3 regions of the Actinoplanes sp. NPDC048791 genome follow, and region 2 is predicted to be linked to each of the others. Evidence: riboswitches for the same ligand, from Rfam matches in the RefSeq annotation. Region 2 holds a riboswitch; each other region holds the start of a gene.
The links. Region 2 has a riboswitch for cyclic di-AMP ahead of AB0C29_RS29955 (NlpC/P60 family protein). Riboswitches for the same ligand answer to the same signal wherever they lie in the genome.

Region 1: linked by a shared signal. The riboswitch ahead of AB0C29_RS32740 (transglycosylase family protein) and the one ahead of AB0C29_RS29955 (NlpC/P60 family protein) in region 2 are both predicted to bind cyclic di-AMP.
Region 3: linked by a shared signal. The riboswitch ahead of AB0C29_RS31025 (hypothetical protein) and the one ahead of AB0C29_RS29955 (NlpC/P60 family protein) in region 2 are both predicted to bind cyclic di-AMP.

Annotation. Positions count from the first base shown of each region.
Region 1 is NZ_JBEZGQ010000617.1:358-4,992, reverse strand. Features, by position in the region: partial or broken gene secF (protein translocase subunit SecF) at 1-1,632, shown strand, start outside; gene AB0C29_RS32745 (SAM-dependent methyltransferase) at 1,736-2,530, shown strand; gene AB0C29_RS32740 (transglycosylase family protein) at 2,585-3,211, opposite strand; cyclic di-AMP (ydaO/yuaA leader) riboswitch at 3,216-3,363, opposite strand; gene AB0C29_RS32735 (GNAT family N-acetyltransferase) at 3,535-4,392, opposite strand.
Region 2 is NZ_JBEZGQ010000525.1:74-5,332, reverse strand. Features, by position in the region: gene AB0C29_RS29980 (hypothetical protein) at 1-164, shown strand, start outside; gene AB0C29_RS29975 (DUF1360 domain-containing protein) at 228-794, opposite strand; gene AB0C29_RS29970 (DUF6158 family protein) at 814-1,071, opposite strand; gene AB0C29_RS29965 (hypothetical protein) at 1,161-1,607, shown strand; gene AB0C29_RS29960 (DUF3817 domain-containing protein) at 1,642-1,968, shown strand; cyclic di-AMP (ydaO/yuaA leader) riboswitch at 2,178-2,312, shown strand; gene AB0C29_RS29955 (NlpC/P60 family protein) at 2,360-3,286, shown strand; gene AB0C29_RS29950 (RNA polymerase sigma factor RpoD/SigA) at 3,371-4,372, opposite strand; partial or broken gene AB0C29_RS29945 (SDR family oxidoreductase) at 4,922-5,259, shown strand, end outside.
Region 3 is NZ_JBEZGQ010000560.1:374-5,358, reverse strand. Features, by position in the region: partial or broken gene AB0C29_RS31045 (hypothetical protein) at 1-144, shown strand, start outside; gene AB0C29_RS31040 (TetR/AcrR family transcriptional regulator) at 95-703, opposite strand; gene AB0C29_RS31035 (ABC transporter permease) at 873-1,769, shown strand; gene AB0C29_RS31030 (ABC transporter ATP-binding protein) at 1,774-2,550, shown strand; gene AB0C29_RS31025 (hypothetical protein) at 2,568-3,608, opposite strand; cyclic di-AMP (ydaO/yuaA leader) riboswitch at 3,648-3,797, opposite strand; cyclic di-AMP (ydaO/yuaA leader) riboswitch at 4,076-4,213, shown strand; gene AB0C29_RS31020 (hypothetical protein) at 4,217-4,985, shown strand, end outside.

The DNA of each region.
Region 1 (4,635 bases), on a different contig from region 2:
CGGGTCGCCATCCTGCTCGACGACGAGGTGATCAGCTCGCCCGAGGTGAGCCCCGAGGCGACCTGCGAGGTCGGCTTCGCCGGGGAGGCCATGCGGATCACCGGATCGTTCACCGCGGCCGAGGCGCGCGATCTCGCCCTGCTGATCAGGGCGGGGGCGCTGCCCGTACCCGTGGACATCATCCAGCAGCAGGTGGTCGGGCCCACGCTGGGCCGGCAGGCGATCGAGGCGTCGGCGCAGGCGGCGCTCATCGGGGCGCTGCTGACCATCGCGTTCATCGTGGCGGTGTACCGCGTGGTCGGTGCGCTGGCGGCGGTGGCGCTGGTGGCGTACGGGTTGATCTCCTACGCCGCGCTGCTGGCGGTCGGCGCCACCCTGACCCTGCCCGGCCTGGCCGGGTTCGTGCTCGCCATTGGGATGGCGGTCGACGCCAACGTGCTCGTTTTCGAACGGGCCCGGGAGGAGTACGCCGGCCGGCCCACCCTGCGCAGCGCGATCCGCGGCGGCTTCGCCCGGGCCTGGTCGGCGATCATCGACTCCAACGTGACCACCCTGGTGGCCGCCGCCCTGCTGTTCCTGCTCGCCTCCGGCCCGGTACGCGGCTTCGGCGTCACCCTGGGCATCGGGGTGCTGGCGTCCATGTTCACCGCGCTCGTGCTGACCCGGCTACCGGCCGAGGCCCTGTTGCGCCGGCGGTGGCTGGTCGTGCGCCCACGGTGGAGCGGCATCGCCCACGCCGGCCGGGTCCGCCAGGCGATCGAGTCCCGCGGCCCGGACCTGATGCGCCGCCGGCGACTGTGGCTGGCTGTCTCGGCGGCGGCGGTGCTGCTCTCCATCGGCGGCGTCGCCACCCGGGGGCTGAACCTCGGCGTCGAGTTCACCGGCGGCCGCATGGTCGAGTACGCCACCAGCCGGCCACTGTCGACCGACGCGGCCCGGGCAGCCGTGGAAGCCGCGGGCGTCGACCGGGCCGTGGTCACCCAGGTCGGCCAGGGCAACGTCTCGGTGCGGGCGGGCGCCTTCGACGACGCCACCGAGCAACGCGTACGCGACTCGCTCGGCACGGCCGGCGGCGGTGACGTCCAGCAGTTGCGGGACGACAAGGTCGGGCCCAGCCTCGGTGCCGAACTGCGGGACAAGGCGCTGCTCGCGGTGGCGATCGCTCTCGGCGCGCAGCTGGCGTACCTGTCGGTGCGGTTCCAATGGCGCTGGAGTGCGGCGGCGGTGCTGGCGATGCTCCACGACGTGGTCATCCTGATCGGGGTGTTCGCCTGGCTCGGCAAACCCGTCGACGGGGTGTTCCTGGCCGCGGTGCTGACCGTGGTCGGCTACTCGGTCAACGACTCGGTGGTGGTCTTCGACCGGATCCGGGAGCTGGTCCACGGTCAGCGCAAGATCAGCCCGAAGCTGCGGGTGCCGTTCGCGCGGCTGGCCAACACGGCGTGCCTGCAGACGGTCCCGCGTACGGTCAACACCGGGCTGGGGGCGGTGTTCATCCTGGCCGCCCTGGCGACGCTGGGCGGGGCGTCGCTGGTCGACTTCGCCGTGGCGCTGCTGGTGGGGATCGTGGTGGGCACGTACTCGTCGGTGTTCCTGGCCACGCCGCTGGCGATCACCTTCCGGTCCCGCTGACCCCGGGCAGCGGGGTGTGCGCCGCCGTGCGCCCACCCCGCTGCTTGGCGCGGTAGGGTTCCCGCCACCGATCGATGCCGCCGGTAGCGGAAGGACGAGCCCGATGACGGATCCCGCGCAGCTCAATACGGACGTGCCGCACTCGGCGCGGGTCTGGAACTACCTGCTCGGCGGCAAGGACAACTTCGCGGCGGACCGGGAGGCGGCCGACTACGCCGTCCGGCTGATGCCCGAGCTCGTGCTGTCGGCCCGGGCCAACCGGCAGTTCCTCGGCCGGGCCGTGCGGTTCCTGGCCGGCGAGGGCCGGATCCGCCAGTTCCTGGACGTCGGCACCGGGCTGCCCACCGCCGACAACACCCACGAGGTGGCCCAGGCCGTCGCCCCGGACGCCCGCGTCGTCTACGTCGACAACGACCCGCTGGTCCTCACGCACGCCCGCGCGCTGCTGACCAGCAGCCCCGAGGGGGCCACCGACTACCTCGCGGCCGACGTCCGCGATCCGCAGGCCATCCTCCGGGCCGCCGCCACCACACTGGACTTCGGCCGGCCCACCGCGGTGGTGCTGTCCGGCATCCTCAACTTCGTCATGGACGACGCCGAGGCCCGGTCGGTGGTCGAGCAGTTCCTGGCCGCGGTGCCCGCCGGCAGCTTCCTGCTGATCTCGCATCCGACCACGGAGGTCAACGGCGAGGCCGTCAAGGAGTCGATGCGGCAGTGGAACGAGAGCGGCGCGGCGCCGATCAGGACCCGCACCCTCGAGGAGATCCGCGGCTTCTTCGCCGGGCTGGAGCTGCTCGAACCCGGCGTCGTGACCTGCACGGCCTGGCGGCCGGACCCGCGGCACCCCGGCATCACCGAGGTCGTGTCGGAGTTCGTCGCGGTGGGCCGCAAGCCCTGAGCGCCGGTGGGGGGCCCGGCTGCCCCACGGGGGTAAGGCAGCCGGGCCGGCTCATCACAGCGACAGGCGCTGACCGGGGAAGATCAGGTTGGGGTTGCCGCCGAGCTGCGCCCGGTTGAGCTGGTACAGCGCGCGCCAGCCGCCCTTGACGTGCTGGGCCGCCGCGATCTTGGCCAGCGTGTCACCGGACTTCACCGTGTAGTGCCTGCCGGTGGCCTTGACCGAGGTGCGCTTGGTCGCCGCCGACTTCTTGTGCGTGGTGGTACGCGACGCCGTGGCCTTCTTGCCGCTCGACGAGGAACCGCCGGTGTTCTTCGCCTGGTAGGACTTCGACGAGCCGGCCTTCTTGCCGCACACCGGCCACGCGCCGATGCCCTGGCCGTCGAGCACCTTCTCGGCGATGCGGATCTGCTCCGAGCGGCTCGCCTTGTTGGCGGTGCTCGCGTACTTGCCGCCGCCGTACGCCTTCCACGTGCTGCGGCTGAACTGCAGGCCACCGTAGTAGCCGTTGCCGGTGTTGATGCTCCAGTTGCCACCGGACTCGCACTGCGCGATCGCGTCCCAGTTGACACCGGACTGCGCCGCGGCCGGAGAGGCCGGGCCCAGCAGGGCGACGGTGCCCGCGGCACCGGCCACGACCAGGCCGAGGGCGCGCAGGGACTGCTTGTGGATCTGTGCCATCGAGTGAACCTCCACGCCTGCGAGGTCAGCTGTCGGGTTCGGGCTGAGGTTGCCCGGCCGCTGTGGTGCCGCGGCTTCACCCCGGAGGCGCGCGGTGAGCGCGCCGGAGAACCTGTGGGTCCCCCGCTCCATGCCTGAGTTGAGTTCCCAGCCCGGTCGGCGGCAGGACTCGGCGTTACCGACCGCGGGGCCCGCGTCAGCGGACCGGCCGACGGTAACCACGTTGCCCGCCACGGGGCCAACCTCCGGGGGCCTAACGTGACGTTGTTCTCAGCTTTTGCCCACTTTTGATCTTGGTCAGAATCGGGGCAAGGCTGTCGATATCACCGGCCGTACTCCTCGGAGCCGCGGGTGAGGACGTACCAGCCGTCGCGGTCGAAGCCGGCGAAGCGCAACCGGTCGGCGAGCAGGGTGCTCAGCGTCTCCCGTACGGCGACCCGCCAGTCCTTGGCCGCCCCCGGGGTCCGGCGGCGCAAGCTCTCGATGTCCTCCGGGACGGCCACCACCACGGTCTGCCCCCGGAACGAGCCCGGCACCGGCCCACCGTTGCCCGCACGGCGCAGCGCCACGGTGGCGGTCGGCGGCCGCACGGACCGCACCGGCTTGCCGGCACTGGCGGAGACGACCGCCGGGGCGGCGAGATCCCAGCGCACCATCAGCCGGTCGCTCTCGTCGTCGCCGTTGATCCGGTCGTGCATCGGGCCGTAGAAGTTCGCCAGGTACTCCGTCGGCACCGCGCCCAGCTTGGCCAGGTTGAAGTAGGCGTTGCGGGCCACCAGCGGGTCGAACGTCCAGCTGATCGTGCTGATGCCGCGCTGCAGCGCCCAGACCCGCTGGTGCTGCTTGAGCGCGAAGCCGACGCTGCGCCCGGCCGCGGCGGCGGACACCCCGGCGATGTGGCTGTGCAGCTCGCGCTCACCCGGCGCGGCGAAGAACGCCACCGCGGCCCCGACCAGGGTGCCGCCGTCGAAGGCACCGGCCACGTAGTTGCCCGACTTCGCCAGCGCGCGCAGCAGCTCGGTGCTCAGCAGCGGGCCGCTCGCGTCGTCCTGCCAGATGCCGGCCAGCATCCGGTCCAGCGTGGTCAGCTCGGCCAGGCTGTGCACCGGGCGGACCAGCACCCGCGCCGCCCGCGCGGCCACCGTGGCCGCCTCCATCGCCGCCACGATCACCCTGCTCACGACGGCGGCTCCGGAGCGGACACGTCGGCGACCGGGCCGGCGACGAGGGTCGCGAGATCCATGTGTGCTCACCTTCGGCGGTGACGGGTGTGCTCAGCGTAGGCCCCGGCCGGGCCGTCCGGGGGGCGTCCGAACCCTGAGGTCTACCCGTCTTGACCAGCCTTTCCCCCCGAAGGTCCAGAAAGGGTGGACATCAAGTGATCTCTTGCCGGCGGCCTCGCGTATCTTGACGTACCGGTCGGC
Region 2 (5,259 bases):
GCCTGCCGGCCTTCGGCGACGAGGAGGCCGTACCGGACGGCGACAGCGACTTCGCCGGCGAGCACTCCGACACCGCGGTGGACCGGGAGGTCATCGAGGGCGAGAAGGGCGAGGAAGAAAGCTCGCGCGGCTGGTCCGGCCTGGAGCGAGAGGGCCCGCCCTGACCGCGTCACCCAGCACAGCGGTAAGCCCCCGGTCGAGCGACCGGGGGCTTTCTCGTGCCGGGGTCAGGCCGCCTGGGCCAGCGCCGGCCGGTCGTCCTCGTCGCTCTGCCGGTCACCCTCCGCGGCCTCCTTGGCCAGGGAGTACGCCATCTGCAGGAAGTCGGAGGCGGCCGTGGCGGTGAAGACCGTGGCCGCCAGCCGGGTCAGCCGGGGCGCGAAGACCAGACCGCTGGTGAGCCCGGTGGCCACCCACACCGCCAGGCAGAACGGGCAGCTGACCAGCTCACCGACGGAGTGGCGCAGGGAGCTGCCCTGGTCGCGTACCTCTTCGTTGATCTCGCCGCTGCCGCCCGGCTCCGCATAGCGGGTGAACGGCGCGCGCAGCGGGCTGGTGATCGCGTCCTTGGCGATCAGCCGGCTCAGCTTGTGCGTCGCGATGGAGATCAACACGATGTCGGCGGTGGCCGGCCGGTCCGGTACGGGCTTCGCGGTCAGCTTGGCGGCGGCGGCCAGACTGCCGGCGAGCAATCCGAACGCCCCCATCGTGGCGACGTAGCCGTCCAGCGGCCGGTGCTCGTGGGGTGCGTAGTCCCGCCGCAGCCGGTTCAGCCGGCCGCGTACCGAGGAGATCATGAAGTCCGGGGTCCTCTCAGAAGTCCTGGGTGAGCCGGCCCGGATCGACCTCACGGCCCGGGTACCGGGACAGGTACGCGTTCTCCAGCTCCTCGGTCCGCCGCAGGTGGTTGGCCAGGGCGGCGTCGGGCCCGTGCCGCAACGTCTGCAGCCGGGTGCGGTGCAGGCTGGCCAGCTCACGGAACAGATCGTCGTCGGCCAGCCCCGCGGGGTCGATGCCGTTCTCGGAGACGACGGTCTCGTCGCCGGCGGAGTCGAGCCGGGCGTCGGTCATGACGGCGCTCCCTTCCTCGGTCGCTGAAGTACTTGCTGCAACGGTTGCCCGTGCGCCCTGCCGCCAAACCCGCCGGTACGCTGAGGGACATGAAAGGGCTGTGGACCCCCGCGTGGATCGCGCGCCACATCCTGGCGCTCGTGCTCGTGGCCGGCTTCCTGGCCCTGGGCTGGTGGCAGTTCAGCCGGGCCACCGGTGGCAACTCGCTCAGCTGGGGCTACACCTTCGAATGGCCGGTGTTCGCCCTCTTCGTGGTGTTCATCTGGTTCCGCGAGGTCCAGCAGGAGCGCCGCGCCGCCCGCGCCGCCGAGCAGGACGGGCCCGCGGAGGCTGAGCCACAACCGGAGCAGCCGCCCGTGCCGCGCCAGGATGCCCCGGTGACCGTGCGCCGCCCGGTCCGCGTGCCGGTGGCGCAGGTGGCGCCGGCCGACGACGATCCCGAGCTGGCCGCCTACAACGACTACCTCAGCTGGCTGGCCGCCCACCCCGGAGCCCGGCCGAGCGACTATCCCGGCCGCCGCGCCAGCGCCGGCTGAGTTCAGACCGTCGAGTTCAAGAAGGACGTGCACCGTGCAGGGAGCCCTCACCCGCTACCGGATCATCGCCTGGATCGTCGGCGTGGTCCTGATCGCGCTCGTGCTGGTCGGCATGCCGCTGAAGTACCTGGGTGACAACGACACCGTGGTGGCCGCGATCGGCCCGATCCACGGCTTCCTGTACATGGTCTACCTGGTCGCCGCCTTCGACCTGAGCCGCCGGGCGCACTGGCCGCTGGGCCGGATGCTGCTGGTGATGCTGGCCGGCACGATCCCGTTCTTCTCCTTCTGGGCCGAACGGGTCGTCTCCCACAAGTGGGTCCCGGCCGCACGCACTTCCCCGCCGGTCATGGCAGAGTAGAAAAAGTAACGCTGCGGAACGGATTTGTTGCCCGCCGTTATCGGGATCATTCTCTTATTTGTGATCATTGGCGCAAGTCACTCTACGGGCTCTTGTGTTAATGCCGCGCGCCGATAAGTTAATGCGGTTGGTCCGGTCCGCAGCCACACCCTCGGTGGCGCCGGCCAACGCCGCCGAATCCTCGCCGGCGGAAACGGCGACCAGATCCCCCACGGTCACCGCCTCCGCCACGACGAACCGGGGAACCAACCGAAGCAGCACCGGGGTGAATCCGCGCGAGCGGTAGGGGCCTTCTTCCCGCCCCGAACCCGTCAGCTAACCCGGTAGGCGGCCCGAGCGGAAGAAAGGCCACAAACCGTTGCCACACGCCCGCACGAGGCTCCGTGCGCTGGTGGTTGCCGCCCTGGCGATCGCGATCACCGGCACCACCGCGACCGCCGCACACGCGGAACCGTCGACGAGTGAGCTGACGAAGAAGATCGACAAGGCGTCCGATCAGCTCGAGGACGTCGTCGAGTCGTACAACAAGATGAACATCAGCCTCAAGCAGACCAAGGACCAGGAAAAGAAGCTGGCCGCGTCGCTGGGCCCGGCCAAGGCCGCCCTGGAGGCCGCCGGCTCGCAGATGGACGCGATCGCGGCGTCGGCGTACAAGACGGGCAACATCGGCACCATGAACGTCGTGCTCGAGGGCGCGGACAACCTCATGGACCGGATGAGCATCCTCGAGCAGATCTCCCGCAGCCGCGGCCGCGACATCGCGGAGTACCGCGCGACGACGGAGAACTTCGCCGAGCGCCAGGCCGCCCTCAAGGCGACCCAGAAGAAGCAGGAAGCCGAGGCCAAGGCCCTCAACGCGCGCAAGAAGAAGATCGAGGGCGACCTCAAGAAGCTGTACGCGATGCGCACCGCCGCCTACGGCTCGCCCACGGAGAAGTCCAGCAAGTACACCGGCAACATCCCGTCCATCGCGGGCTCCGCCGGTAAGGCTGTCACCTTCGCCTACAACGCCCTCGGCGTGATGTACGACTACGGCGCGGACGGACCGGACGGTTACGACTGCTCGGGCCTGACCTCCGCCGCGTGGCGGGCCGCCGGCAAGTCGCTGCCGCACAACGCCGCCGCTCAGTACAGCGCCACGACACGGATCTCACGGTCCGAGCTCAAGCCGGGCGACCTGGTCTTCTACCGCAGCAACGGACACGTCGGCATCTATGTCGGCGGTGGCCAGATCATCGACGCCTCCCGCGCGGGCCAGCCCGTCAAGAAGCGCACGATCGACATCATGACCCCGAACGGCTACGGCCGGGTCACCTGAGCCGGGTCACCCGAGTAGCAGGCACGAGAAAAGGCCGGTGTCCCCGCGGGGGTCACCGGCCTTTCGCCGTACTGGCGGTCTGCCTTACGCGGCCTGCAGGCCCTCGGCCCGGGCCAGCTCACGCAGCCGGCCGAGCGCCTGGATCTCCAGCTGGCGGATGCGCTCCCGGGAGAGCGAAAACCGCGACGCCACCTCGGTCAGCGAGTGCTCGCGACCGTCCTCGAGGCCGTACCGGGCGCGCATGATGCCCGCCGACCGGTCGTCGAGGTGGTTCAGCAGTCCCTCGATGCGCTGACGCTCCAGCGCGGTCAGGACGATCTCCTCGGGCGACGGCGCGTCGCTGTCGGCGACCAGGTCGCCGAGGTTGGTGTCGCCGTCGTCGCCCACCGGGGTGTCCAGGGACACGGTGTCCTGGGCCCAGCGGGTCAGCTCGGTGACGCGCTCCACCGTCACGCCCAGCGCCGCGGCGACCTGCGCGGGCTCCGGGTCGGCGCCGAGCTCGCGGACGAGCTGACGGGTGACGTTGCGCATCCGGTTGACGTCCTCGACCAGGTGCACGGGCAGGCGCACGGTGCGCTCCTGCTGGGCGATGGCCCGGCTGATGGCCTGGCGGACCCACCACGTCGCGTAGGTCGAGAACTTGTAGCCACGCTCGTAGTCGAACTTCTCGACGGCGCGCACGAGGCCGGTGTTGCCCTCCTGGATGAGGTCGAGCATCGGCATGCCCGAGCGCACGTAACGGCGGGCGATCGACACGACCAGTCGCAGGTTGGCGCGAATGAAGAGATCCTTCGCCCGCTTGCCCTCGGTGACCAGCCGCTCCAGCTCTTCCCGGCTCACGCCGCGACGGACCTCGCCGGTGTCGAGCAGGTGCTCGGCGTAGAGGCCGGCCTCGATTGCCTTGGAGAGGTCGACCTCCCTGGCAGCATCCAGCAGCGGCGTCCGGGAGATTTCGTGCAGGTAGACTCCGACGAGGTCGCGCTCCTCGGCGACCTGGTCGGTCCTCATCACGGTGTTCTTCTCCACGTTGCCCACGGTCCCCTCATTGCCTTCACTAACCCTGTTACGGGCAATACCTGCGTCCATCAGCCCTCCCCGTAACGTCCGCAGTTCATGCATTGCGGTGCTGACACATACCTGAACAGTTGGCGCCCTGCGCTGATTCCGGCTGGTGAGTCGAAAGTGTCACGAGTGTCTGAGCATCAGCTGAGAGCCGCGTGCATACTTACTGAAGAGGGCTCCTGCAGAGGTATTCGGAGCAGCACCCGCCGGTGGATGCGTGATGAGACGCATACCCTGTGCCCGCTTCATGACACCATCGGCCCCTCTTCGTCACAGCGACGGGCATCACGGATTCCGCTGCGATGCTCATCACTACCCAGTACGGGCTGGTAGCCGATTGGGTTCACGTCCAGCATCGACAGGTTGCCGTCCGGCTTGACCCAAACGCCACGGCAAAAGCTCCCGTCGCCGACCGCGAACGGGACCACCTGCCACGATGCGGCACGACAAGCCCCAGTTCACTCGCCCGTACGGGTGACCCTCCCGGGAATGACGGCCGTTCGGCGGGCCGCCCCGGCCGTTCCACCGAGTCCCGGCGGCAGTGATGCGAAACACACCGTTACGGTTCTCGGTATGGAGCGCAGTGTGCTGGTTACGGGTGGAGCGGGCGGGCTCGGCGGGGCCGTCCTAGAGGTGCTGCGCGATCAGGGCTGGCGCGTCGTCGCCCCGGTCCGGGCGGGCGCCGAGCGGTTGCCCAAGGGTGTGTTCTCGGTCACGGCTGAGCTGACCGACCCCGAGGCCGTCGCCGACGCGGTGGCCGTCGCGACCGCTGAGCCCGGTGCGCCCCTGCGCGCGGTGGTGAACCTGGCCGGTGGATATGCCGGCGGCGGGCCTGTGCACGAGACGCCGATCGAGGACTTCGAGGCGATCCTGCGGTCCAACCTGCGCCCGACGTACCTGGTGACCGCGGC
Region 3 (4,985 bases), on a different contig from region 2:
CTCAGCCTGGCCGAGGACCTCACCCGGTACGGCGGAACCCTGGTCCACGGTCCACGCGCCCCGGCCGGCTGGCAGATCGAGGCGTCGTTCCCCGTCAGTGCGCGGGGCGGGTCTCCTGCAGCGCACGCAGGACGGCGTTGCTGAGGTTCTCGAGGTAGTCGTCGTCGATCGGGGTCCGCGAGACCGCCAGCCGCCAGTACAGCGGGCCCAGCATCATGTCGACGGCCAGGTCGGCGTTCGTGCCCGGGGGCAGCTCGCCGCGCTCGACGGCCTGTCCCACGATCTTCTCGCCGACGGCCTGCTGGTGGGTGCGCAGCGCCCGTTGCAGCGTCTCGGCGATCTTGGGGTTGCGGGCCGCCTCGGCCATCAGGTCGGGGATGATCTGGGACGCGATCCGGTGCTGCAGGGCCCGGCTCACGATGAACAGGAGCAGTTGCAGATCGCCGGCGAAGCTTCCGGTGTCGGGCATCGGCACGCTACGCTCCGCCACGGCGGAGACGATCTCGAGGACCATCTCCAGCTTGTTGCTCCACCGGCGGTAGATCGCGGTCTTACCGACGCCGGCCCGGCGCGCCACCGCCTCGATGGACAGGCGCCCGTAGCCGACCTCGGCCAGCTCGTTCATGACCGCGTTGCGGATGGCCGCGGTGATGTCCCCGCGGAGCACCGCCGCTCCGGCGGGTGCACGTTTCGCTGTAACCACGAGTGCACTATACGCCAGGACGCAACGGTTGCGTTCCGGCGCTCGTTCGGCTACTTTCGGGGCTGACGTCGATACGACGCCGTTCCATCGCGGCACACTGTTTAGTGTGTTCCCGCGCAAGTCATCCAGGTCCCCCATCCCCAGCGGACCGACCAGATCGGAGCGCCCCATGCCTCAGACGGCGGTCGCCGATTCCGAGACCGGCCTGACGCTCAAGGAGCTGGCCCGTAGACACGGGCTCAGCGCTGCCGGGAAGCTGCCTTCCCTGCCTGAGTACACACGTCAGCTCTGGGCGTACCGGCACTTCATCGCGTCGTACGCCAACGCCAAGGTCGCCTCGTCGCTCGGCAAGACCCGGCTCGGTGTGTTCTGGCAGGTGCTGACGCCGCTGATCAACGCGGCTGTCTACTACTTGATCTTCGGCGTGATCCTGAACACGAAGAGCGGGGTCGACAACTTCGTCGCGTACCTGTGCACCGGCGTGTTCATCTTCGGCTTCACCCAGTCCACGGTGTCGGCCGGCATCCAGGCGATCACCGGCAACCTCGGGCTGATCCGGGCCCTGCACTTCCCGAGAGGCAGCCTGCCCCTGGCCATCACCATGGTCGAGGTCCGCAACACGCTCGCCTCGCTGGCCGTGCTGATGGTCATCGTGGTCGGCTTCGGCGAGCCGATCACCCTGGAATGGCTGCTCATCGCGCCGATCTTCCTGCTCCAGGCCGTGTTCAACGCCGGCCTGGCCCTGGCCGGGGCCCGGCTGGGCAGCAAGATCCCGGACGTCCGGAACCTCATCCCGTTCGTCATGCGGATGTGGCTCTACCTGTCGGCCGTGCTCTACCCGGTCACCCGCTTCACCGACCACCTCAGCGGCTGGAAGCTGACCCTGGTGGAGGCGAACCCGATGCTGGTGTTCATCGACCTCATGCGGCACGCGCTGATGGAGGACGTGCCGCTCGCGGCGAGTCCCACGGTGATGTGGCTGGAGGCGCTCGCCTGGACGTTCGTGGTGGGTCTCGGGGGTTACGTCTACTTCTGGCGCGGAGAGAAGGGCTACGGCCGTGGCTGACAACATGACCGGCAGCGACCGGCGCGATCCGACGGTCATCGTCGACGATGCCCACGTGGTCTATCGGATCCAGCAGTCGGCGACCCCGGGCACCGGCAGCCCGCTCGCCAGCTTCAAGCGGCTCGTCACCGGCACCAAGCCGGCGACCATGCGCGAGGTGCACGCCATCAAGGGGGTGAGCTTCGTCGCGTACAAGGGTGAGGCCGTCGGCCTGATCGGCACCAACGGCTCGGGCAAGTCCACGCTGCTGCGGGCGATCGCCGGGCTGCTGCCGGTCGAGCGCGGTGCGATCTACGCGGCCGGCCAGCCGTCCCTGCTCGGCGTCAGCGCCGCCCTGATGAACGACCTGCCGGGTGAGCGCAACGTGGTCCTGGGCTGCCTGGCCATGGGCATGTCGCCGGCCGAGGTCAAGAGCAAGACCAAGGACATCATCGACTTCTCCGGCATCAACGAGCGCGGTGACTTCAGCTCGCTGCCGATGCGGACGTACTCGTCCGGCATGGGCGCCCGGCTGCGGTTCGCCATCGCGGCCGCCAAGCAGCACGACGTGCTGCTCATCGACGAGGCGCTGGCCACCGGTGACGCGAAGTTCCGCCGGCGCAGTGAGCAGCGGGTCCGGGACCTGCGCGCGCAGGCCGGCACCGTCTTCCTGGTGAGCCACAGCGAGCAGTCGATCCGCGACACCTGCGAGCGGGCCATCTGGCTGGAGTCGGGCCTGATCCGCGCCGACGGCCCGACCGACGACGTGCTGAAGGAGTACGAGGCCTACGTCAAGCGGTAGGCCCCGCACCCCCGCGGTCAGCGCATCGACATGTGCACGTGGTTGGTGTGGTCGCTCGACGGGTCGCCGCCGGCACCGGAGTACGACTTCCAGCCGCTGCTGGGCAGCCAGATCCGCCGGTACCAGATGACGTAGAGGATCCCGAGCCGGCTTGCATTGTTGATGAAGTAGTTCGCCAGCCGGTTGCCGTAGTCCTTGCTGGCCCCGGTCGCGTCGCCGCCGAAGCCGCCCTTGTCGGCGGCCCAGTCGCAGGCCCGGCCCTTCGGGTGCTCACCGCTGTTCTGGTGGCGGAAGCAGGCGATGAAGTGGTTGAAACCGTCCTTCTTCGCCTCCTGCATCGCGTGCAGGGTGCGCGGCGTGATGCAGCCCGAGGTGGTCGGGTCGTTGACGCTGCACGACTCGCTCGGCAGGGAGCCGTCCGAGTTGCGCGGCGCGGGCGCGGCCAGGGCGCTGCTGCCGCCGTCGCTGGAGGAACCGCCGCCGGACGACGAACTCGAGGATCCGCCGCTGGCGGCGTTGGCGACCTTCAACGCGTCCTCGGCCTGGTTCTTGCGCTTGGCCATGACGGTGAGCTGGCGCTGCTGTTCGCGGACAGCGGTGTCGATCGCCGTCTTGGCCTGCGCCTGCTGGTCCCGGCTGTCCCTCAGGTCGCGCACCGCGCGGTCCTGCTTGACGGCGATGGTCTCCAGGGTCTGCGCCCGGTCCAGCATGCTGCCGGTGGAGTCGGCGGTGATCATCGCCGTCATCGGCCCGAGCCGCCCGGTGCGGTACGCCCGCTGGACGATCTCGTCCAGCGCCGCCTGCCTGGGGCCGAGCTGGGTGTCGAGCTCCTTGAGCTTGGCGGTCAGCTCCCGCTGGCGCTTCTTGGAGCGGTCCAGCGCCTCCTGGGCCTCGACGAAGCCCTTGGACGCCGCCTCGAGCTGCTTGATGAGGGACTTCGAACCGCCCTCGCCGTCGTCGCCCGAGTCGCCCGGCGCGGCGAAGGGGCGGGGTGCGGCGGAAGCGGAGGTCGGGGCGGCGAGCGCCAGCCCCGAGGTGGCGACGAGGACCGCGAGCACGGTCGCTAATCGCCGGCGGACAGGGTTGAGCCTCACGAACATTCCTTCCGTCGGCCGCCGACCGAGTTAGCTGACGGGTTCGGGACGGAAGCGATCCCTACCGATCGCGCGGGGGTGCGCGGATCGGATTCACCCCATTACTCAAGTGGTTCCCCGGCTCGCCGTGCGGCGATTAGGCGGCGGTCTGCGCTGAGACCGTGACGAACACTACCCATCAATGCTAAGAATCGACAGTCGTCACACCCTACGCAATCGATCGTGCACTGATGGTGAGCAATCGGCGGAAAGAATGCAACGACTCACATTAATGCGTCGTTACGGGCTATGACCTGCGTCATTCCATCGAGCGGTGACGGAAAGTCGTTGCCCGGTAACCGTTTTACCGTTCGCGGCAGCACTGCCACTTCGGCCGTTGTCAGGTAAGCTGGCCGCCGGTCACTGCCAGGAGGCGCTGCCCCCAAGGCGCCGGCAGTCCACCATCTAATCGTCGCAAGATGAGCCGGGGAACCACAGAACTACCGGGGTGAATCCACGAGTCAGTGGTAGGGATCGCTTCCGTCCCGAACCCGTCAGCTAACCCGGCCGGTGGTCACGCGGAAGGATTCTGAATGACGGCAAGACCCCGCCGGTGGCTGATCCTCGCCCTGGCACCGCTCGCCGCGGTCACGATGATGCTCGCGCCCGCATCCCCGGCGAACGCCGATCCGGACGACACCAAGTCGGCCACCGCCGACGACGGCGATGACAACCCGCTGCTGAACGACGTGCTGGACTCCACGGGCCGGCGCTATCTGACGGCGAGGGCGGCGGTCGCCAAGTCGACCAAGACCCAGCTCGGTCTCGCCCTCAAGGTCAAGAACGCCGAGGCGAAGCGCGACCTGCTGCTGCCCGAGGTGGGCGCGGTCGCCGCTCAGCAGTACCGCACCGGCGGCATCTCGACCATGGGCTTCCTGCTCAACACCACCAGCCCGGACGGCTTCCTCAAGAAGGCGGTCTCCCTGGAGGAGATCAACGCCCTCAACGACGGCAAGCTGCGCGAGCTGGATCAGGCCATCGACGAGGTGACCGCCAACAAGACGCGCCTGGACCAGGAGGTCAAGGCGCAGAAGCAGAACCTCGCGCTGATGGAGAAGCAGAAGGAGTCGGCCGAGAAGGCGCTGGCCCAGGTCGGCGGCAAGTCGGTGACGGGCGGCTTCGTGGTCGCCAAGTCCCGGACCGCCGCGCCCGCCCCCCGCAACTCCGACGGCGAGTTCGGCCCGGAGTCCTGCAACGTCGACGACCCGACCACGGGCGGTTGCATCACGGCGCGGACCTTCCACATGTACAAGGAAGTGAAGAAGGCCAAGTTCAACCGGTTCGTCGGTTGTCACCGCAACG